Regions from separate parts of the Mycobacterium sp. SMC-11 genome, predicted to be linked through region 1. Evidence: predicted binding sites of a transcription regulator. Region 1 holds the regulator's gene; the other holds the start of a gene.
The links. The regulator LexA, encoded in region 1, represses DNA repair genes until DNA is damaged. The targets are predictions, from matches to a motif close to CGAACANNTGTTCG.

Region 1 (11,722 bases):
GCAATTCTCGATGAGCGACTGGCTGTCCGCACCAACACGATGTTTGCCCAGGGGCTGGTCGCCGAAGTTCAGGGACTGCTGCAATCGGGGTTGCGGGACGGGGTCACCGCCGCCCGAGCGCTGGGCTACGCCCAGGTGATCGCCGACCTCGATGCCGGAGGCGACGGTGCCGGCGCACAGGAACCGACGTTCATCGGCACCCGCCGCTACGTGCGCCGGCAGCGATCCTGGTTCCGCCGCGACCATCGCACCCAATGGCTCGATGCCGCCGGCGACGGTCTGCTCGACGCGGCACTGGCCGCGGTGCGGCACGTATCCTGAGCACATGCTTTTCGCCAAGGGGCACGGCACCCAGAACGACTTCGTGCTGCTGCCGGACCTGGACGCGGCACTGGAGCTGACCCCGGCCGCGGTAGCCGCGCTGTGCGACCGCCGCCGCGGCCTGGGCGCCGACGGTCTGTTGCGGGTGACCACCGCCGGGGCGGCGGCGAGCGCCGGGGTGCTCGAGCAGCTGCCCGAGGGAGTCGCGCCCGGCGACTGGTTCATGGACTACCGCAACGCCGACGGCTCGGTGGCCGAGATGTGCGGCAACGGAGTCCGGGTGTTCGCGCACTATCTGCGCGCCGCGGGCCTGGAATCGGCCGACGAGTTCGTCGTCGGCTCACTGGCCGGGCCGCGACCGGTGATCGTGCACCACGCCGACGACGTGCACGCCGAGGTCACCGTCGACATGGGCAAGCCGAACCTGCTCGGGAGCTCCGGACCGGGATTCGAGGCCCTGGTCGGGGGGCAGCGCTTCGCGGGCCTGGGCGTCGACGTCGGCAACCCGCACCTGGCCTGTGTGGATCCGGGATTGTCTGAGGCCGATCTGGCCGCCCTTGATGTCGGTGCGCCGGTGACGTTCGACACCGCCCAGTTCCCGAACGGGGTGAACGTGGAGATTCTGACCGCTCCGCGGGACGGGGCGGTAGCGATGCGGGTGCATGAGCGCGGTGTCGGCGAGACCCGCTCGTGCGGCACCGGCACGGTGGCCGCCGTCGTGGCGGCCTTGGCGCACACCGGCGCCTCGACCGGCACGCTGCGGGTCGACATCCCCGGCGGACAGGTCAGCGTCACCGTCACCGAGGCCGGCAGCTACTTGCGCGGCCCGTCGGAACTGGTGGCCCGTGGCGACATCGCACCCCGGTGGTGGGCGGCGCAGTGAGCTATCCCGACTCGAGGCCGCAGCCGAGCACCGGTGAGCTGAACCTCGATGACCGCGCAGCGCTGCGCCGTGTTGCCGGCCTGTCCACCGAACTCGCCGACATCTCCGAGGTCGAATACCGCCAACTGCGCCTGGAACGGGTGGTGCTGGTCGGGGTGTGGACCGAGGGCACTTCTGCCGAGGCCGACGCCAGCATGGTGGAGCTTGCGGCACTGGCCGAAACCGCCGGCTCGGAAGTGCTCGAGGGTCTGATCCAGCGTCGTGACCGGCCCGATCCGTCCACCTACATCGGTTCGGGCAAGGCCCAAGAGTTGCGGGAGATGGTGCTGGCGACCGGCGCCGACACCGTCATCTGCGATGGCGAGCTGTCCCCGGCGCAGTTGAACGCGCTGGAAAAAGCGGTCAAGGTCAAGGTGATTGACCGCACCGCGCTGATCCTCGACATCTTCGCCCAGCACGCCACCAGCGCCGAGGGCAAGGCGCAGGTGGCGCTCGCGCAGATGCAGTACATGCTGCCGCGGCTGCGCGGCTGGGGTGAGTCGATGTCACGGCAGGCCGGTGGGCGGGCCGGCGGCGCCGGCGGTGGGGTGGGAACCCGCGGTCCCGGTGAGACCAAGATCGAGACCGACCGGCGGCGGATCCGGGAACGGATGTCCAAGCTGCGCCGCGAAATCAAGGCGATGAAGCAGGTGCGCGACACCCAGCGCAGCCGCCGCCGGCACAGCGACGTCCCTTCGGTGGCGATCGTCGGCTACACCAACGCCGGCAAGTCCAGCCTGCTCAACGCCCTGACTGGCGCCGGGGTGTTGGTCCAGGATGCGTTGTTCGCCACGTTGGAACCCACCACGCGCCGTGGTGAGTTCGACCCTGGAACAAGAATGGCCCGACCCTTTGTGTTGACCGACACAGTCGGTTTCGTGCGGCATCTGCCCACCCAGTTGGTGGAGGCGTTCCGTTCTACGCTGGAGGAAGTCGCCGACGCCGATCTGCTGGTGCATGTGGTCGACGGCTCCGATCCGGCGCCACTGGCGCAGATCACCGCGGTGCGCGAGGTGATCTCGGAAGTCATTGCCGAACACGATTCCGGGCCGAGTGGTCAGCGCGCTCCGGAATTATTGGTGGTCAACAAGATTGACGCTGCCGGCGATCTCGCCTTGGCCCAGTTGCGACGCGCCTTACCTGAAGCGGTTTTCGTCTCGGCGCACACCGGAGAAGGCATTGACGCGTTGCGCCAACGGATGGCGCAGTTGGTGGCTCCGGTCGACACCGCAGTCGATGTCGTCATCCCTTATGGTCGTGGCGATTTGGTGGCACGAGTGCATGAGCACGGTCGGGTGCAGCAGGCCGAGCACGGCGAGGGCGGCACCCGCATCCGCGCGCGGGTTCCCGCGGCATTGGCAGCCAGTCTGCGGGAATTCGCCGCCTTTTAGGCATTGCCGCACCGGTGCTATAGGCTGGTGCTCACGCGTCGTGGAACGCTTACTCACCGCCGTCCGGCCCCTGATGCCGATTCAGCTGGCGTGTGAAGCTCTTCTCGCGGCGATCGCTATTGCCAACAGGCAATCTCGCCAACTCTGTGTTGCAGACAGATCGGTCCGCCTTGACGGCCGCTGCGGCACAGCCGATGCCGGAAAGGCATGTCATGACCACCAATTCATTCGCCGACCTCGGCGTGCCCGCCGTACTTGTCGGTGTGCTCGCCGATCGCGGTATTGCTGCTCCCTTCCCCATTCAGGTCGCGACCCTGCCGGACAGTCTGGCCGGCCGTGATGTGCTGGGCCGCGGCAAGACCGGCAGTGGCAAGACGCTGGCCTTCTCGCTGCCGCTGGTAGCTCGGTTGGCCGGTGAGAAGCGCCGCCCCGCCCGGCCGACCGGGCTGGTGCTGGCACCCACCCGGGAGCTGGCCACCCAGATCGCCGCGACGCTGGAACCGTTGGCGGCCGCCAGTGGGCTGAAGGTCACCACCATCTTCGGTGGTGTCTCGCAGAACCGTCAGGTGGCCGCGCTCAACGCGGGCGCCGACATCGTGGTGGCCTGCCCGGGCCGGCTCGAGGACCTGATGAAGCAGCGGCTGATCACGCTGGACGCCGTACGTGTCAGCGTGCTGGACGAAGCCGACCACATGGCCGACCTCGGCTTCCTGCCCGGAGTCACCCGCATTCTGACCGCGACCGCCGAAACCGGTCAGCGACTGCTGTTTTCGGCGACGCTGGACAACGGGGTCGACAAGTTGGTTCGGCGTTTCCTGCGGAACCCGGTGTCGCACTCCGTCGATGAACTCGACGCGCCTCCTCCGGCGATGACCCATCACGTGTTCCACGTGTCCGGCCTGCAGGACAAGAAGGACCTCGTCCAGCTGCTGGCGTCGGGCACCGGGCGGCGAATCCTGTTCCTGCGGACCAAGCATCAGGCCCGGAAACTGGCCCGCCAGCTCACCGAGTCCGGCGTGCCGTCGGTCGACCTGCACGGCAACCTGTCGCAACCGGCCCGCGAACGCAATCTCGCGGCGTTCGCCGATGGGGACGTTCGGGTTCTGGTGGCCACCGATATCGCCGCCCGCGGTGTGCACGTCGACGAGGTCGAATTGGTGGTCCATGTGGACCCGCCCGCCGAGCACAAGGCTTACCTGCACCGTTCCGGGCGCACGGCACGGGCCGGCAGCGCCGGCGACGTCGTCACCGTCGTTCTGCCCGAGCAGCGCAGAGAGACCCAGGTGCTGCTGCGCCGCGCGGGAATCAGCGTCGCCCCGCAGCAGGTGGCAGCCGATTCCGCTTCGGTGCTCGAGTTGGTGGGGGAGGTGGCGCCGTTGCGGGCGCCCGTTCCGGTGGCCCCCAAGGTCGCCCCGCCGGCACGCGCCAAGGCGTCGCCGGGCCAGACTTCGCCGGGCCAGTCCGGTCGCCCGCGGCGCCGTCGTGGCGGCAGCGGCGGCGCCGCGCAGCCGGCTGCGCAGGCCGACGGCCGGCGTCGGCAGCGCGGAGGCGCCGCATCGCGTCGGCAAGGTGGGGTAGCGCGCTAGCGCTGACACCCACCACCGCGTCGCCCAACCATCCGGTTGGTCTATTCTCGTCGGAAAGATCAGTCGACCGGAGGTCAGGCAATGAGTGCCGCAATCAAGTACCAGCGAACCCTGTTCGAGGCCGAACACGACCTGTTCCGGGAGTCGTTCCGCGCCTTCCTGGACCGCCACGCCGCGCCCTACCAGGAGGAGTGGGAGAAGGCCAAGATCGTCGACCGCTCGGTGTGGCTCGAGGCCGGCAAACAGGGTTTCTTGGGCATGGCAGTGCCCGAGGAGTACGGCGGCGGCGGCAACCCGGACTTCCGCTACAACACGATCATCACCGAGGAAGTCACCGCGGGCCGCTACAGCGGGTTGGGTTTCAGCCTGCACAACGACGTCTGCGCGCCGTATCTGCTGGAGCTGTGCAACGAGGAGCAGAAGCAGCGCTGGCTGCCGAAGTTCTGCACCGGTGAGCTGATCACCGCGATCGCCATGACCGAGCCGGGCACCGGCAGCGACCTGCAGGGCATCAAGACCCGCGCGGTCAAGCACGGTGACCACTATGTGCTCAACGGCTCCAAGACGTTCATCACCAACGGCATCCACTCCGACCTGGTGATCGTCGTCGCCCAGACCGACCCCGACAAGGGCGCGCAGGGCTTCTCGCTGCTGGTCGTGGAGCGCGGCATGGAGGGCTTCGAGCGCGGCCGCCACCTGGACAAGATCGGTTTGGATGCCCAGGACACCGCCGAGCTGTCCTTCACCGACGTGCACGTCCCGGTGGAGAACCTGCTCGGCGAGGAGGGCAAGGGCTTCATCTACCTGATGCAGAACCTGCCGCAGGAGCGGATCTCGATCGCGATCATGGCGGCCGGGGCGATGGAGGCGGTACTGGAGCAGACGATCCAGTACACCAAGGAGCGCAAGGCGTTCGGCAAGCCGATCGGCAGTTTCCAGAACAGCCGGTTCCTGCTGGCCGAGCTGGCCACCGAGGCCACCGTGGTGCGGATGATGGTCGACGAGTTCGTGAAGCTGCACCTGGACAAGAAGCTGACCGTCGAGCAGGCCGCGATGGCCAAGTGGTATTCGACCGAGAAGCAGGTGCACCTGATCGACCGCTGCCTGCAGCTGCACGGTGGATACGGCTACATGCGCGAATACCCGGTCGCGCGGGCTTATCTGGATGCCCGTGTTCAGACCATTTACGGCGGCACGACCGAGATCATGAAAGAGATCATCGGCCGCAGCCTCGGCGTCTAGCCGAGGCAATCGGGAACGAGTTGGCGCCCAACCGGGCGCTGCCAGGGGCGCTACCTGCATGTTTGGTAGCGCCCCTCGTTCCGTTCAGGGCAGCGGCTTTTGCATCGTTTCAGCATCGGCTGGGTATCTGTTTCCGCAATATCGATGACTTGGCTTCGAAACTCGGGCCGATTGCGGGAAAGTCTATGCCGGAAACATTTGCGTCGATAACGTCGATAAAGATGCCTGGGAGGGCTGGTGACTAGTCGGAAAGATCGGTTCGGCAAGACGGCGGTGCGCATGGCGCTCGGCCTGGCGGCGACGGTCACCGTGCTCTTGTCGGTGCAGACCGCTGCGGCGACGCCCGACAGCGATGCCCACGACGCCATCACGGCGGCATGGCAAGCGGCTGGTGGCGACGGGTCGCCGCTGGGTGCCCCCAAGGGGGACGTGCATCCGGCCGGTGTCGGATTCGCCCAGGACTTCGCCGGTGGCACCATCTTCTTCACCCCGGAGACCGGAGCCAAGGCGCTCTACGGCGCGATCCTGGACAAGTACGAGGCACTGGGCGGTGCGGCCGACAACGGCCTCGGCTTCCCCAGCAGCGATGAGGTGCCCGGCCTGGTTCCCGACAGCCGGGTGGCCATCCTGTCCGGCGCCGACAACCCGGTGATTTTCTGGACGCCCGAGCACGGCGCGCACGTGGTGCGCGGACCCATCAACGCCGGCTGGGACAAGCTGGGCAGCTCGACCGGGGCGCTCGGGGTCCCGGTCGAGGACGAGAGCTACGATGGCGCCGTCGTCACCCAGAAGTTCAGCGCCGGAACACTGTCCTTCGACAGCGCGACCAGGACGTTCACCACGGTTCCGCCGGAGCTGGCGGCGCAGCTGGCGGATGTGCAGGCCCAGGTCGACGCGACCGCGGCCATCGATCAGGCCTGGCGCAGCGCCGGCGGGCCCGCCGGCGCACTTGGGGCCAAGCAGGGCGATCAGTACCCCGTCGGTGACAACGGCGGCGTGGGTCAGGACTTCGCCCACGGCAAGGTCTATTTCAGCCCGGTCACCGGAGCCAATGCCGTCCTAGGCGACGTGCTGGCCAAGTACGAGTCGCTGGGCGGTCCGGCCGGTAGCGACCTGGGTTTCCCGATCACCGGCACGGTTGACGGAGCGATCTCGGGCAGCAAGTTCAATTCGTTCGCCGCCGACGACGAGCCGGTGATCTTCTTCAGCCCCGACAACGGCGCCTTCGTGGTGCGCGGCGCGATGAAGTCTGCCTGGGACAAGCTCGACGGAGCTTCCGGAAAGCTGGGCGCCCCGGTGGGGGACCAGACCGTCGAAGGTGACGTGGTGTCGCAGAAGTTCACCGGCGGATCGATCGCCTGGAACCAGGCGAACAACACCTACAGCAGCGAACCGGCCGAGCTGGCGCAAGCGCTGTCGGGCCTGCAGATTCCCGGGACGAACCTGCCCGACGGGAGCAAGTCGACAGCGACTGGCGCAGCCAAGGAAACGCACTGGAACTGGATGTGGGTGCTGATCCCGGTTGTAGTGCTGGCAGTGTTGGGCGCCCTCGCCGGGGCTGCGATGTGGTGGCAGCGGCGTCGGCCGGCCGCTGTGCTGCCGGGCTCGCCGGTTGCAGTGCCGGCCCCGGTCGCCGACGACTACGACGACGATGACGAGCAGTGGGCCCACCAAGACCGGCGCGACGACCACCGCGACGATCACCGCGAGCACGAGGGCACCGTCCGGCTTCCGAGTCGCTACGGCGCCTCCGCCGCGCCGTACGCGTCCGAGCCCGAACTGCCCGTCTCCTCGATTCCGGATGCGCCGTGGCTGCACTACGGCGAGCACGAAAGCGAGGCGGAGGTCGACGACGATGACGACACCGACACCGCCCCCACCCGGGTGGTGACCGAAGAAGATTTCGGCACCGGTCGGCATGCCGTGGGGCACGGCGGTGGCGGGGCGGACCCACGGGGGTTCGGCGCTGTCGCAGAGCCCCGTAGGTTCGGCGGTGGCACGGACACCCGCACCTTCGGCGGTGGTGGCGAACCGCGCAACTTCGGTATCGACGAATCGGTACACCCGGTGATGCACCTGCCGCTGGACGACCCGTATCAGCAGCCGAACGGCTACCCGATCAAGGCGAACATCGGCTCGGGGCTCTACTACACCCCGCAGAACGCGCTGTATGACGACACCCTCGCCGAGATCTGGTTCGCCACCGAGGATGCCGCGCGGCTCAACGGCTTCACCAGGGCCGGCTGATCACCGCAGCGGCAGCGGCAGGTCGCGTTCGCGCTGCGGGCGCGGGCCGAAGAGGCGCCGCTGCGCCGCGGTGATCGGGATGTCGTTGATGCTGGATTCGCGGCGGCTCATTCGGCCGTCGGCGGCGAACTCCCACAGCTCGTTGCCGTAGCTGCGCCACCACTGGCCGTCGGCGTCGCAGCATTCGTACTGATAGCGCACCGCGATCCGGTTGTCCTGGTAGCACCACAGCTCTTTGCGTAGTGCGTAGTCACGTTCGGCGGCCCACTTGCGCCGCAAAAATGCTTCGATCTCCGCGCGCCCGGTGAGGAACTCGTCCCGGTTGCGCCACACCGAGTCTTCTGTGTAGGCCAGCACCACACGTGCGGGATCCCGGGTGTTCCAGGCGTCCTCGGCGGCTTGGACCTTCTGTCGCGCCGACTCCGCATCGAACGGTGGGCACGGCGCGAACATGATCAGACCTTGCGGATGACGGTGACGACTTTGCCCAGCACCACCGCATCGTTGCCGGGTATGGGATCGAAAATGGGGTTGTGCGGCATCAGCCAGACCTGACCGCCGGTGCGTTTGAACGTCTTGACGGTTGCCTCGCCATCGATCATTGCGGCCACGATGTCGCCGTTGTCGGCGACGTTCTGCTGGCGCACCACAACCCAGTCGCCGTCGCAGATCGCGGCGTCCACCATCGATTCGCCGACCACCTTGAGCAAGAACAGCTCACCTTCACCGACCAGCTCGCGGGGGAGCGGGAAGACATCCTCGACGGCTTCCTCGGCCAGGATCGGCCCGCCGGCCGCGATCCGGCCCAGAACTGGAATGAAAGCGGGCTCGGGCAGCGCATCCGAACCGGCGAACTCGGTGCGTTGCGCGGCCTCGACGGCGCCGGTGATGTCGTCCTGGCCGCGGACGTCGACCGCGCGGGGCCGGTTGGGGTCACGGCGCAGATAGCCCTTGCGTTCGAGCGTGCGCAGCTGATGAGCAACCGAGGAGGTCGAGGTCAGCCCGACGGCATCGCCGATCTCGCGGATGCTCGGCGGGTAACCCCGCTCGTTCACCGAAGCGCGGATGACGTTCAGGATCGTGCGCTGCCGCGCGGTCAGCGCTGAGTCCGGGCCCGCCGGGTTACTGCTGCTGTCACTCATGGGGGCGAATCTAGTCGCATAGCTGCGATTAATCAAACATGTGTTCGAGGTGTGTCGCGCGGGCGTTCGAAAGCGTCGACGACTTGTCGGACCCCTTCGCTAATGTTTTCGACAACGATTCGATCACGTGTTCGGACATCGAACATACAATCGATTAGTATTCGAACAGTCGAGCGAACAGGGTCGCCGACGCCGAGTGAGGGAGAACCGCACATGATGCTCATCGAGACGATCGCCCCGACGTTCGAGCAGACCCGCAACGAGCGGGCCCAGCTGCATCGCGGTCCTCGGACCTCGGGCCGCGCATACCCGATCCGCACCCAGCCGGCGCGGCTGGTCCGGCCGCGGCCCGGCGGCGCCCCGCTACGGCACCGCGGTTCCGGGGTGCTGATGTCCCGTGCGCCGCACCGGCCGCAGCCCGTCAAGGCCATCACCCCGGCGACCACCGTCGTGCTGGCTCTGGTCGCCGCCGGTATCACTGTGTGGCTCGGGCTGATCGCCCAGTTCGGCGCGGCAGCAGCCGGCGGTGCCTCCGCGGTGCCCGACCAGCTCGGCGTGGTGCGCGTCCAGAGCGGCGAGAGCCTGGCGCACCTGGCGGCCCGCGTCGCACCGGACGCGCCGGCCGGACAGGTCATCGAGCGCATCCGCGAGCTCAACAGCCTGGAGTCGGTGGCCCTGGACGCCGGCCAGACGCTGATCGCTCCGCTGGGCTGAGGTCGCCGTGTCGCTTCGGTCGCCGCTCGCGGCGACTGCGCAGCGCCGCCGGGAACCCGCGCAGGTACGCTCGCAGTTGTCCCAATGGCCCACGGTGCCCCAGCTGTCTGAGGGTGCGGGTTCCCGGCACGGCGAAGGAGCGGCAATGCACTGCCCGTTTTGTCGCCATCCAGACTCCCGGGTGGTGGATTCCCGCGAAGCCGATGAAGGCCAGGCCATTCGGCGCCGTCGGTCCTGTCCGGAATGCGGTCGCCGATTCTCCACGGTGGAAACCGCGGTGTTGGCCGTGGTCAAACGCAGTGGCGTCACCGAGCCGTTCAGCCGGGAGAAGGTCATGCGCGGCGTGCGCCGGGCCTGCCAGGGCCGCCAGGTCGATGACGATGCGCTGAATCTGCTGGCTCAGCAGGTGGAAGACGCTGTGCGAGCGGCAGGTTCGCCGGAGATTCCCAGCCACGAGGTGGGCCTGGCAATCCTGGGTCCGCTGCGTGAACTCGACGAAGTCGCCTACCTGCGATTCGCCTCGGTGTACCGATCCTTTTCCTCGGCCGCCGACTTCGAGCGGGAGATCGAGGCCCTGCGCGAACACCGCGAGATGCCCAGCACCAGTTGAGCCGTGCGGGCGTCACCGCGCACTACGCTGGCGCCATGGCACCCGAGTTGCATCCGAACCTTGTGGAGTTGGCCCCGCTGTTGGGCACCTGGTCGGGCCAGGGATCCGGGGTGTATCCCACGATCGCGTCATTCGACTACCTCGAAGAGGTGGTGTTCTCACACGTCGGCAAGCCGTTCCTGGTGTACAGCCAGAAGACCAAGTCGCCCGCCGATGGCCTGCCCCTGCATGCCGAGACCGGCTACCTGCGGGTGCCGCAACCCGGTCAGATCGAGTGGGTGCTGGCGCATCCCAGCGGTATCACCGAGATCGAGGTAGGCAGCTACACGGTCACAGCCAACGGCGTGGACCTACAGATGTCCGCGCCGACGATCGGGCTGGCGCCGACGGCCAAAGAAGTGACCGTCCTGGGCCGCCACTATCGCCTCGACGGCGATGAGTTGTCGTACACGCTGGACATGGGCGCAGTCGGCCAGCCCGCGCAGAACCACCTCACCGCCACGCTTCGTCGGACCGAGTAGCCCGGACCTCAGTCGTCGCCGTCGAGGTTCTTCTTCGCCTCCTGCGCCAGGAAACGCTCGAACTCGGCACCGAGCTCGTCGGCGCTGGGCAGCTCTTCGTCGCGGGACAGCAACGAGCGATTCTCCTGGGCGGTGACGAATGCGTCGTACTGGCGTTCCAGGGCCGTGACCACTTGGGCCACTTCGGCGCTCGCTTCGACCTGCTGGTCGATCTTGGAACGGATCTCGGCCGCGGCGTCACGGAGGTCGCTCAGCGGCAGTTCCAGCGCGCCGGTCTGCGCGGCCTGCTTGAGCAGCGCCTCGGCTGCCTCGGGGTAGTCGGTCTGGGCCACGTAGTGCGGCACATGCACCGTGAAGCCGACGACCTCATGGCCGTGCTGAGCCATCCGGTACTCCAGCAGGTTGGATGCGCTGCCGGGAACCTGAACCTCGGTGATCCACGGGGTGAATTCGCTGATCAGGTCGCGATTGTTGGAATGTGCGGTCAGCGTCACCGGCCGTGTGTGGGGGACGGCCATCGGGATGGTGCCCAAGCCGATGGTCCGGCGCACCCCGAGCTGCTCGGCCAACAGTCGCACCGCGGTGATGAACCGCTCCCACTTCAGGTCGGGCTCCATGCCCGCCAACAGCAGAAACGGCGTGCCCGCACTGTCCCGCAGCGCGTGCAGGCTCAGCTCGGGTTCGGTGTAGTGGGTGAAGTGGTCGGCCTTGAACGTCATCAGCGGCCGCCGCGAGCGGTAGTCGAGCAGGTCATCGATCGCGAACGACGCCACCAACTCACTGTCCAGGTTGCTCTTGAGGTGCTTGGCGGCCAGCCGGATCGCGTGGCCGGCGTCGGAGAAGCCCTCGAGCGCGTGGATCAGGACCGGTCCCTCGCCGTCCGCCGACATCAGCTGCGGCGCCGGCACCTCCAGCTCGTACATGCCGCTCTGCTCGACCTGATAGTGCCGGTCCCGGTCGGGACCGTTGTCCGGGTAGTCGGCCATCGCCTTCGCCTCCTCGTTGTGCAGATCGCAATGGATCGCA
Region 2 (11,722 bases), 570 kb from region 1:
GCCGCAGCGACCAGCGCCGGGTCACCCGGGTCGTCGCCCGCGACGATCAGGACGTCCAGCGATCCGATCCAGGACGGCACCTCGGCCGCCAGCACCAGCGGTGCGCGCGCCGAATCGCCGCGGACGGCGTTAAGCAGGCCCCCGGCCGTGGCCGCGGTGCCGCGGGTGGACAGCCAGATGATCGTCCGCGGCGGGTAGTCACGGCTCTCGCTGCGGACAGCGTCCAAGGCCCCCTCATCGACCGTCGCGGCGGTCGCGCGGACCTGCGCGCCGGCCATCGATGCGGCCCACAGTGCGCCGTCGCGGTCAGCCGCCAGCAGGGCCTCGGTGTCATCGAGGTCGACGGTGGAGAAGGAGCCGGAGAACGCGGTCACGGACGGGACTTCTCCGCGGCGGTGACGGTCTCGATCTGCGCGGCGACCCGGGCCACCACCGCGTCCACCGCGGCGGCGTCGGGCGCCTCGACGTTGAGCCGCAGCAGCGGCTCGGTGTTGGAGCTGCGCAGGTTGAACCAGCTGCCCGAACCCAGGTCGACGGTCACGCCGTCGAGGTGGTCCACCGACGACACCTGGTCACCGAAAGACCCGACCACCGCATCCACGCAGGCCTGCGCGTCGGCGACCGTGAAGTTGATCTCACCCGATGCCGCGTAGCGCTGGTAGTCGGCGGTCAGCTCCGACAGCGGCCGCTGTTGTTCACCGAGCGCGGCCAGTACGTGCAGGGCGGCCAGCATGCCCGAGTCGGCGCCCCAGAAATCCCGGAAGTAGTAGTGCGCCGAGTGCTCCCCGCCGAAGATTGCCCCGGTCTCGGCCATCAGCGCCTTGATGTAGGAGTGCCCGACCCGCGACCGCAGCGGTGTGCCGCCGCGCTCGGCGACCAGTTCCGGCACCGCATGCGAGGTGATCAGGTTGTGGATCACCGTCGCACCGGGCTCGCGGGCCAATTCGCGGGCCGCCACCAGGCCGGTCACCGCCGACGGCGAGACCGGCTCACCGCGCTCGTCGACCACGAAGCACCGGTCGGCATCGCCGTCGAAGGCCAGGCCAATATCGGCGCCTTGCTCGCTTACGAATGCCTGCAGATCCACCAGGTTTGCCGGATCCAGCGGGTTGGCCTCGTGGTTGGGGAAGTTGCCGTCCAGCTCGAAATACAGCGGCAGCAGCGTGATCGCGCCGACCGATCCGAACACCGCCGGTGCGGTGTGGCCCGCCATGCCGTTGCCGGCGTCGACGGCCACGCGCAGCGGCCGCAGGCCGGAGATATCCACCAAGGAGTGCAGGAATGCGGCATAGTCGGCCAGCACGTCGCGGTCGGTGATGCTGCCGCGCGATCCTTGGCCGTCGCCGGCCGGGTCGACCCCGGCGATCAGCTCATCGCGGATTCGGCCCAGGCCGGTGTCGGCGCCCACCGGCTTGGCACCGGCGCGGCAGAGCTTGATGCCGTTGTAGGCGGCCGGGTTGTGGCTGGCGGTGAACATCGCGCCCGGGCAGTCCAGCGCCCCGGAGGCGAAATAGAGCTGGTCGGTCGACGCCAGCCCGATCCGGACCACATCCAGGCCGCGGGCAACCACGCCCTCGGCGAACGCCGCAGACAGCAGTGGCGAACTGTCCCGCATGTCGTGGCCGATCACCACCTGGCGGGCACCTTCCTCGGCCATCAGCCGGGCAAACGAGGACCCGACCTCGGTGACGAGGGTTTCATCGATCTCCGAACCGACCAGGCCGCGTACGTCGTACGCCTTGATCACACGGTGGACAGCCGCAGCGGGCCGAGACATGGACAGGGCTCCTGACGCAGTGGACTCTTGACGCTCAAGCCTAGCCCGGAACCCGCGATCAGTCCGAAGGGTCTGGCAACACACGCAGGTGGCCACGGCGTCGACCATTGGTCTTCCCGGGCGGACCGGGCGGTGCCAGCACACCACCACCGGGTCCGGCGGTGGGCGCTCCGCGGGTCGGGGCGTCGCCTGGATTGGCCTGTGGGTACCACCCGTTGGCCGGGGCAGCCCGCCCGGATTCGCGCTCACGAACCGCCTCGGCAAGCGCGATCAGGTCATCCTCTTCAGGCGAAACCCAGGGGCCGGGGTGGCGGACCAGTTCCCAACCGCGCGGGGCGGTGATCCGGCCCGCATGGTTGAAGCACAGGTCCCAGGAATGCGGCTCAGCGGCAGTCGCCAGCGGGCCGACCACGGCGGTGGAGTCCGAGTAGACGAACGTCAGCGTCGCCACCGCATAGTGCGGACACCCTGGCCGGCAGCAACGACGAGGAACGTTCACGCCCGTGAGGCTATCGTGGCCGCTCGCCCCCGCAGCGCCGGACACGCGCAAGGCGCCGGCACCCTATGCACAACCGTTACCATCGTCAGCGTGATCGCCACGCGTCGCCGCTGGCGCGGCCGCGAAACCCGCGGGCCGCTGTTGCCGCCCACCGTGCCGGGATGGCGCACCCGCGCCGAACGGTTCGACATGGCCGTGCTGGAGGCCTACGAGCCCATCGAACAACGCTGGAAGCAACGGTTGACGGCCCTGGACGTCGCCGTCGATGAGATCCCGCGGATCGCCGCCAAGGATCCCGATAGTGTGCAGTGGCCCCCAGAGGTGGTCGCGGACGGGCCAATTCCGCTGGCCCGGTTGATTCCGGCCGGGGTGGATGTTCGGGGAAACCCGACACGCGCCCGAATCTTGCTGTTCCGCAAGCCGATCGAGCAACGCGCAAACGACAGCACAGAACTCGGTGATTTATTGCACGAGATTCTGGTGGCTCAAGTCGCCACCTACTTGGATGTCGAGCCCGCCGTCATCGACCCGACGATCGACGACTAGCCCTTTACTCAGATGATGCCGCGCTTGAGGCGGCGGCGCTCACGCTCGGAAAGCCCACCCCAGATACCGAAGCGCTCGTCGTGAGCCAAGGCGTACTCCAGGCACTCGCTGCGAACCGCACAACGCTGGCAGATCTTCTTGGCCTCCCGAGTCGAGCCGCCCTTCTCCGGGAAGAACGCCTCGGGGTCGGTCTGCGAGCACAGGGCGCGGTCCTGCCACTGCTCATTGGTGGCTGTCGCGGGGTCGAACGGGTCGAACTCGTCGTAGTCCTCGGGCGCGGGAACCAGACTCAGATGTGGGCGACTGGGCATCGCCTCCAACCCGCTCGGCCCAGCCATTTCAGCCATTTCGGCACCGGCGTGCGGTGCTCCCCCCATCACGCCCCAAAGGTGCTCATAGGACATGCTCCGCCTCCTCACCTGTAGCGCGATCCTGATATGTCGGCCGAATCGGAAGATATTGACCATCCCGATTCGAACATGTGATCGAATCTCGGTCTGCGACACCGAAATCGGCTGGCCAACCGGGAAATGACACTAGTGTGATTAGACACGGGTTGATCAGCCCGGTCAAGCTGATCGGCCAAATTCCTTACCATCCCGTGATCGATTTCCAACGTGTCCGAGACCGGCGAGTCCGTGTCATCTACCCCACACTCGCCCCTCGGCGTGTCTTACCGCGCCCCCCGATACCGCGACGACGCCGGTCCGCCACACCGGCCGCAGCGGCGCCAAAGGTACTGTCGTGCGCTGTGAAGGTCACCGTTCTCGTCGGTGGGGTCGGCGGCGCCCGGTTCCTGCTCGGCGTCCAGAAACTACTGGGTCTGGGCCAATTCGCCGAATCCCCAGCTGGCAACGGGGCCGACGCACACGAACTGACCGCGGTCGTCAATGTCGGCGACGATGCCTGGATGCACGGGGTGCGCATCTGCCCCGATCTGGACACCTGCATGTACACCCTCGGCGGCGGCGTGGATGCCGAGCGCGGCTGGGGTCACCGCGACGAGACCTGGCATGCCATGGAGGAGTTGGCCCACTACGGGATGCAGCCGGACTGGTTCGGCCTCGGCGACCGCGACCTGGCCACCCACCTGGTCCGCACCCAGTCGCTGCGCGCCGGTTATCCGCTGACCGAGGTGACCTCGGCGCTGTGCGAGCGCTGGCAACCGGGAGCGCGACTGCTGCCGGTCACCAACGACAGCTGCGAAACCCACGTCGTCATCACCGATCCAACCGACGACACCCAGCGCGCGATTCACTTCCAGGAGTGGTGGGTGCGCTACCGCGCCCAGGTTCCCACCCACGGGTTCGGCTTCGTGGGCGCAGAGAAGGCCACGGCCACACCCGAAGTCGTCGACGCCATCACCGGCGCCGACATCGTGCTGCTGGCCCCCTCCAATCCGGTGGTCAGCATCGGCGCCATCCTGGCGGTTCCGGGTGTCCGCGCGGCGCTGCGCTCCACTGCGGCACCGGTCGTCGGCTACTCCCCGATCATCGCTGGAAAGCCGTTGCGCGGCATGGCCGACGTCTGCTTGAGCGTGATCGGACTGGATTCGACCTCCCGGGCCGTCGGCGAGCACTACGGCGCCCGCAGCGGAACCGGGATCCTGGACTACTGGCTGGTGCACGAGGGCGAGTCCCTCGACACCCCTGATGGCCCCGACATCGCCGGCGTGACCGTCCGCGCCGCCCCGCTGCTGATGACCGATCCGGCGGCCACCGCCGAAATGGTCCGCACCGGACTGGATCTCGCGGGAGTGCGATGACCGAGCACGGCAGCGCCGCCAAGGTCGAGATCCTGCCGGTGACTGGCTTGGCCGAATTTCGGCCCGGCGACGATCTCGCGGCCGCGCTGGCCGACGCCGCACCGTGGCTGGCCGACGGGGACATCGTGGTCGTCACCAGCAAGGTGGTGTCCAAGTGCGAAGGCCGCATCGTGCCGGCGCCACACGACGCCGAGGCACGTGATGCGCTGCGCCGCCAACTGGTCGAGGCCGAGGCGGTACGCGTACTGGCCCGCAAGGGCCGTACCTGGATCACCGAGAATCGCCTCGGACTGGTGCAGGCCGCCGCCGGTGTGGACGGCTCCAACGTCGGCTCCGACGAACTCGCGCTGTTACCTGTCGATCCCGACGGCAGCGCCGCCGCGTTGCGCGCCGGACTGGCCGAACGTCTAGGCGTCAGCGTGGCAGTGCTGATCACCGACACCATGGGCCGCGCCTGGCGCAACGGCCAGATCGACGTCGCGATCGGCGCGTCGGGACTGTCCGTTCTCAACGGCTACGCCGGGTCCGTCGACCGGCACGGCAACGAACTGGTGGTCACCGAGGTCGCCGTCGCTGACGAACTCGCCGCGGCCGCCGACCTGGTCAAGGGCAAGCTCACCGACGTCCCGGTGGCGGTGGTGCGTGGTGTCGCCAGCCCCGACAACGGTTCCACCGCAGCCGCATTGGTGCGTTCCGGCTCCGAGGACCTGTTCTGGCTGGGCACCGCGGAGGCCATCGAGGTGGGGCGCGGGCAGGCTCAACTGCTGCGCCGCTCCGTGCGCAACTTCGCCGCGGAACCCGTTCCGGCGCAACTGATCACCGACGCCATGGCCGAGGCGCTGACCGCCCCGGCGCCACATCACACCCGCCCGGTCCGGTTCGTGTGGCTGCAGACCCCGAGCGTGCGCACTCGGCTGCTCGATGCCATGGCGCAGCAGTGGCGATCCGATCTGACCGGCGACGGTAAAACCCCCGAGGCCATTGAGGCCCGAGTCTCGCGTGGGCAGATCCTTTATGACGCACCCGAAGTCGTTATCCCGATCATGGTGCCCGATGGCGCCCACCACTACCCCGACTCCGTCCGCACCGCCGCCGAGCACACCATGTTCACGGTCGCCGTCGGCGCCGCCGTCCAGGGCCTGTTGGTGGCGCTGGCGGTACGCGGCGTGGGCAGCTGCTGGATCGGTTCGACCATCTTCACCCCCGAGCTGGTCCGCACCGAACTGGATCTGCCGCCCGACTGGGAACCCTTGGGCGCCATCGCAATCGGCTACCCCACCGAACCGCCCGAGCCCCGTGCACCGGCCGACGTCGGCGATATGCTGGTGCGGCGATGAGTCTGCACGACTCCGCTGTCGCAGCGCTGAGCGCTTGGGCCGCACCCGATTCGGCGCAGGACTCGCTGCGGCATGCGATGCTGGCGTTTCTGGCTGCCCGCCCCGACGCCTGCCGGCGCGAATGCGTTCCCGGCCACATCACCGCATCTACCCTGGTGCTCGACCACACCGGTGAGCGCGCGCTGCTCACGCTGCACCCGCGGGTGGGCCGCTGGCTGCAGCTCGGCGGGCACTGCGAGGACACCGACGCCGACATCGTCGCGGCCGCGCTGCGCGAGGCCACCGAGGAATCCGGCATCACCGGCCTGCGAATGGATCCGGCGCTGGCGGCCGTGCACGTGCATCCGGTGACCTGCTCGCTGGGTGTGCCGACCCGGCACCTAGACCTGCAGTTCGTGGCGCATGCGCCCGCGGATGCACAGATCGGAATCAGCGACGAGTCGCTTGCCCTGCGCTGGTGGCCGGTGGACGCGCTACCGCCGGACGCCGACGACGCGCTGGCGCACCTGGTGGCGCGGGCGGTCAGGTAGCCCTGCCCGCGGGCTCATTGGGAGTCGGTGACCCGCGTCCAGGGCTGGCAGTTCTGCGACTCGAAGGCCTTGACCGTGACGGGAATGCTCGCGTACATCGGACCGATGGACGTATTCGTCTGGACCACATGGTCCTTGGCCGCATCGGGTGTGCTGTAGGTGAACCACGAACACATCGACTCTTGCGTCGGTACGTTGTTGATCCATACGCCGAAGGCCGAACCCGAACCGCCAGTGTGATACAGGCCAGGGGCGATATCGGTGCCGACCTGATAGACGCCGTTACCGGGAATCGGGTCAAGCGGATCGGCAGCTGCCGACGGCGCCATGGCTACCGCTGCCAGGCACGCGACGAGGACCTTGGTGAACATGACTACGACTATCCACCGTTGACTCTGCGTCTATGGCGGAAAAGTGCGAGAAGGGTGCGCCCTGAGCGCAGAGTCAGCCGGGAACCGGCTCAGACGTCGCTGGAGTAGCGGATTCCGCAGTCGGGGATCGACACCCCGGGCCACACCCGAGCCCCGCGCAGCAGCTCGCAGCGGGCCCCGATGTCGGCGCCGTCGCCGATCACCCCGTCGCGGATCAGCGCCCGCGGCCCGATCCGGGCGCCGAACCCGATGATCGAGCGTTCGATCACACTGCCGGCCTCGACTTTCACCCCGTCGAAGATCACCGCGCCATCGAGGCGGGCGCCCGGGCCGATCTCGGCGCCCCGGCCCACCACGGTTCCGCCGATCAGGACCGCCCCCGGCGCCACCGAGGCACCGTCGTGCACCAGCGCCTCGCCGCGCCGGCCGCCCAACGCCGGTGACGGCGCGATGCCGCGCACCAGGTCCGCGGACCCGCGCACGAAATCCTCCGGGGTGCCCATGTCGCGCCAGTAGCTGGTGTCGACGTATCCGCAGACCTTCACACCGTCTGCCAGCAGCGCCGGAAACACCTCGCGCTCCACCGACACCGGGCGCCCGCGCGGGATGCGGTCGATGACGTCGCGGGACAGCACGTAGCAACCGGCGTTGATCTGGTCGGTCGGCGGGTCCTCGGTCTTCTCCAGGAATGCGGTGACCCGTCCGTCGTCGGTGGGCACGCAGCCGAAGGCACGCGGGTCGCCGACGCGGACCAGGTGCAGGGTCGCGTCGGCGCCCTGCTCGCGGTGGTACGCGTGCAACTCGGTCAGATCAGCCCCGGACAACACGTCACCGTTGAACACCATCGCGGTGTCATGGCGCAGCTTGGGTGCGACGTTGGCGATACCACCGCCGGTGCCCAGCGGCTCCTGCTCGGTCACGTAGTCGATCTGCAGGCCCAGCGCGGAGCCGTCGCCGAACTCCTCGGCGAACACCTCCGGCTTATACGACGTGCTGAGGATGACGTGCTCGATGCCGGCGGCGGCGATCCGCGACAGCAGGTGCGTCAGGAAGGGCAGACCCGCGGTCGGCAGCATCGGCTTGGGCGCCGATAGGGTCAGCGGCCGCAGCCGGGTCCCCTTGCCACCGACGAGGACCACCGCGTCGACTTGGCTCAGTGTCACGGGTGTCCCTTCGTCAAGGTGCGGCGGGCGTTGCGCACCGCCAAGTGTGAGCGCACCGCCAGCGCGCCCCGCATGCTCCAGCGCAGCGGGGCCCGCCACCAGCCGGTGTGCCGGTCGGCGAGGTAGGTATAGGTGCTGCGGTGGTGGGCGGCCAGGTTGCGCGCGGGGTCCTTGCCGGTGGCGTGGCCCTTCTGGTGCAACACCTCGGCCGAGGGCACGTAGACGTTGAGCCAGCCGGCCTTGCCTAGCCGGTCCCCCAGGTCGACGTCTTCCATATAGAGGAAGTAGCGCTCGTCGAAGCCGCCGATCGCGTCGAACGCGGCCCGGCGCACCAGCAGGCAGGCTCCCGAGAGCCACCCGACCGGCCGCTCGCTGGGTTCCAGCCGTTCCTGCCGATAAGCGCGGGTCCAGGGATTGTTGGGCCACACCGGACCGACCACGGCGTGCATGCCGCCGCGGATCAGGCTGGGCAGGTGGCGGGCCGAGGGGTACACCGAGCCGTCCGGTTCCCGGATCAGCGGACCCAGCGTCGCCGCCTGCGGCCAACGGGCGGCCGCGTCCAGCAGCGCTTCGATGCTGCCCGGACCCCACTGCACGTCGGGGTTGGCCACGATGAGAAATTCGCTGCGTTCGCCGCCCTCGGAGTCCAGCAGGGCCACCCCGGCGTTGACCGCTCCGCCGTAGCCCAGGTTGGACCCGGTATGCAGCAGCTGCACGTTGGGGTAGCGCTCCGCGGCTTCCTCCGGTGCACCGTCGGTGGATCCGTTGTCGGCCATCACCACCCGCACCGGGCGGTCGGTCGCCAGCGACAGCGATGCCAGGAATCGGTCCAGATGCCAACCCGGCGAATAGGTCACCGTCACCACCGGTAGGGCCTCACTCACGGCGTAGAGGTTATCTGGCCAAGGCGGCGGACAGTGCATCGCTCCACCGGCGCAGCGGTGCCAGGCCGGCCCGCGCCGACTCGGCGCCCGACAACGCGGAGTAGGCGGGCCGGGCCGCCGGGCGCGGGTGCGCGGCACTGCTGACCGGCCGTACCCGGTCCGGGTCGGCCCCGACCGCGGCGAACACCGCCCGGGCCTGTTCGTACCGGCTGGCGGCCCCGGCATTGGCGGCATGCAACACCCGAGCGCTGGGCCGGGCATGGGCCAGGACCAGCAGCGCATCGACGAGATCGCCGACATAAGTCGGGGACCCGATCTGGTCATCGACCACCTGCACGTCCCCGTCGCCCGCGGCCTTTTCGCGCATCACCGCGGCGAAGTCGGAGCCGCCGGCGGCGCCGGTGTAGACCCACGCGGTGCGCACCACCAGAGCATCCGGAGAGGCCGCCAGCACCGCGTTCTCACCGGCAAGTTTGGTAGCGCCGTAGACGGACAGCGGCCGGGTGGCATCGCCCACTTCGTACGGGCGCGGCGGGGCGCCGCCGAAGTCGCCGTCGAAGACGTAGTCGGTGGAGATGTGGATCAGCCGGGCCCCGGCCCGCGCGCAGGCGGCCGCCAGGTGGCCCGGCCCGGCGGCGTTGACGGCGTGGGCACGCTCGGGGTCGTTCTCGGCGGCGTCGACCTGGGTGTAGGCCGCACAGTTGACCAGCACGTCCCCGGCCCGCAAGTCGACGGCGTCGACCGCGGCGGCATCGGTGATGTCGCACTGCGCCGAGGTCAGGGCCAGCACGTCATGGCCTGTCTCGGCGGCGCGGGAGCTCAGAAAAGTGCCGACTTGGCCGCCGGCGCCGGTGATCACAATCCGCATGAGCGTCGAGCTTATGCGGCGGTCCCAACTTCACCTCTCCTCCGTCGAGCCTCGCTGAACCGCCGACCCAATGCGGCGGCCCCAGCTTCACCTCTCCTCCGTCGAGCCTCGCTGAACCGCCGGTCTGGCACGCCGCAGTCGGCTACCGCCGATACAGCAGTTACGCAAGTAATCTGAAGTGATGCCTGCGCAACGTGTGATTCGTGTGATTGCCACCGTGGCAGCCGTCGCCATCGTCCTGGGCACCGGGGTGGCCTGGAGCCAAGTCCGGTCGTTCGAGGACGGCATCTTCCACGTCTCGTCCCTGGCGCTGGGCAACGGCGGATCCGACGGCGCGGTCGACATCCTGCTGGTCGGGATGGACAGCCGCACCGACGCTCACGGCAATCCGCTGACGCCGGAGGAGCTGGCCGCGCTGCGCGTCGGCGACGACGAGGCCACCAACACCGACACGATCATCCTGGTCCGGATTCCCAACAACGGGAAGTCGGCCACCGCGATCTCGATCCCCCGCGACTCCTACGTGGCGGCACCCGGGCTGGACAAGACCAAGATCAACGGCGTGTACGGAGCCACCCGGCTGGAGACCGCCGACGCGCTCGTCGCATCCGGGATGGACCCGATCCAGGCGCAGGCGCGCGGTACCGAGGCGGGCCGCGAGGCCCTGATCAAGACGGTGGCCGATCTGACCGGCGTCACCGTCGACCATTACGCCGAAATCGGACTGCTCGGGTTCGCGCTGATCACCGATGCCCTCGGCGGCGTGGACGTCTGCCTCAAGGAACCGGTGTACGAGGAACTCTCCGGCGCGGACTTCCCGGCCGGCTGGCAGCGACTCGGCGGCGCCCAGGCACTGAGCTTCGTGCGGCAGCGCCACGAACTCCCGCACGGGGACCTGGACCGGGTCCGGCGCCAGCAGACGGTGATGGCGTCGCTGGCGCACCAAGTCATCTCCGGCAAGACCCTGTCCAGCCCCGGCACCCTGTCGCGGCTGCAGGCCGCGGTACAGCGGTCGGTGGTGCTGTCGGCGGGCTGGGACGTGATCGACTTTGTCACCAAGGCCCAAGATCTGGCCGCGGGCAAAGTGGCGTTCGCCACCATCCCGGTGCTCGAGGAGTCGGGCTGGAGCGACGACGGTATGCAGAGCGTGGTGCGCGTCGACCCCGGCCAGGTGGCCGACTGGGTCGCGGGGCTGCTGCACGATCAGGACGAGGGCAAGACCGAGCTGCTGGCCTACAACCCGGAACAGACCACCGCCAGCGTGCTCAACGACACCGACATCAACGGCTTGGCCGCCGCGGTCTCCGGGGTGCTCAACGCCAAGGGGTTCGGCACCGGATCGGTCGGCAACAACGAGTCCGGGCACGTGCCCACCAGCCAGGTGCAGGCCGCCTCGGCCGACGACCCCGGCGCACTGGCGGTGGCCAGGGATCTGGGCGGATTGCCGGTGGTGTCCAACGAGTCGGTCCCCACCGGTTCGGTGCGCGTCGTGCTGGCCAACGACTACACCGGGCCCGGATCGGGCATGGGCTCCGGCGGCAGCAGTGCGCAGGCGGCCGGCATCTCCAGCTACGACGACGACGAGGCGCCCCAAATCCCGGTTGCGCCACCGATTCTGACCGCGGGTTCCAACGATCCGCAGTGCGTGAACTAACGTCGCTGCGGTGATCAACCTCAGCTCGGCGATCCTTGATCCGATGATGCGCGCCGACCCGGTGGGGCCACGGATCACCTATTACGACGACGCTTCCGCCGAGCGCATCGAACTGTCCGCGGCGACGCTGGCGAATTGGGCGGCCAAGACCGGCAACCTGCTGCGCGACGAGCTGGGTGCTGCAGCCGGCAGTCGCATCGCGGTCTTGTTGCCCGCGCACTGGCAGACGGCGGCGGTGCTGTTCGGCGCCTGGTGGATCGGGGCCGAGGTGCTGCTGGAAGCGCCGGACGGTGATGCCGACATCGCGCTGTGCACCGCCGAGCGGCTC

Region 2: the regulator LexA is predicted to act here: its motif matches at 3,297-3,310, upstream of cofD (2-phospho-L-lactate transferase).

The regions. Positions count from the first base shown of each region.
Region 1 is NZ_CP176430.1:2,849,564-2,861,285, reverse strand. It holds gene miaA (tRNA (adenosine(37)-N6)-dimethylallyltransferase MiaA) at 1-321, shown strand, start outside; gene dapF (diaminopimelate epimerase) at 326-1,204, shown strand; gene hflX (GTPase HflX) at 1,201-2,634, shown strand; gene ACKY0X_RS13430 (DEAD/DEAH box helicase) at 2,847-4,220, shown strand; gene ACKY0X_RS13425 (acyl-CoA dehydrogenase family protein) at 4,302-5,462, shown strand; gene ACKY0X_RS13420 (LGFP repeat-containing protein) at 5,742-7,709, shown strand; gene ACKY0X_RS13415 (nuclear transport factor 2 family protein) at 7,710-8,162, opposite strand; gene lexA (transcriptional repressor LexA) at 8,165-8,851, opposite strand; gene ACKY0X_RS13405 (LysM peptidoglycan-binding domain-containing protein) at 9,065-9,565, shown strand; gene nrdR (transcriptional regulator NrdR) at 9,711-10,175, shown strand; gene ACKY0X_RS13395 (peroxynitrite isomerase) at 10,211-10,696, shown strand; gene ACKY0X_RS13390 (proteasome assembly chaperone family protein) at 10,705-11,682, opposite strand.
Region 2 is NZ_CP176430.1:3,423,604-3,435,325, forward strand. It holds gene ACKY0X_RS16225 (TobH protein) at 1-374, opposite strand, end outside; gene ACKY0X_RS16230 (phosphomannomutase/phosphoglucomutase) at 371-1,777, opposite strand; gene ACKY0X_RS16235 (DUF3499 domain-containing protein) at 1,836-2,276, opposite strand; gene ACKY0X_RS16240 (metallopeptidase family protein) at 2,370-2,822, shown strand; gene ACKY0X_RS16245 (WhiB family transcriptional regulator) at 2,831-3,226, opposite strand; gene cofD (2-phospho-L-lactate transferase) at 3,574-4,587, shown strand; gene ACKY0X_RS16255 (coenzyme F420-0:L-glutamate ligase) at 4,584-5,924, shown strand; gene ACKY0X_RS16260 (NUDIX hydrolase) at 5,921-6,454, shown strand; gene ACKY0X_RS16265 (hypothetical protein) at 6,469-6,825, opposite strand; gene ACKY0X_RS16270 (sugar phosphate nucleotidyltransferase) at 6,915-7,988, opposite strand; gene ACKY0X_RS16275 (glycosyltransferase family 2 protein) at 7,985-8,854, opposite strand; gene rfbD (dTDP-4-dehydrorhamnose reductase) at 8,883-9,740, opposite strand; gene ACKY0X_RS16285 (LCP family protein) at 9,922-11,394, shown strand; gene ACKY0X_RS16290 (TIGR03089 family protein) at 11,438-11,722, shown strand, end outside.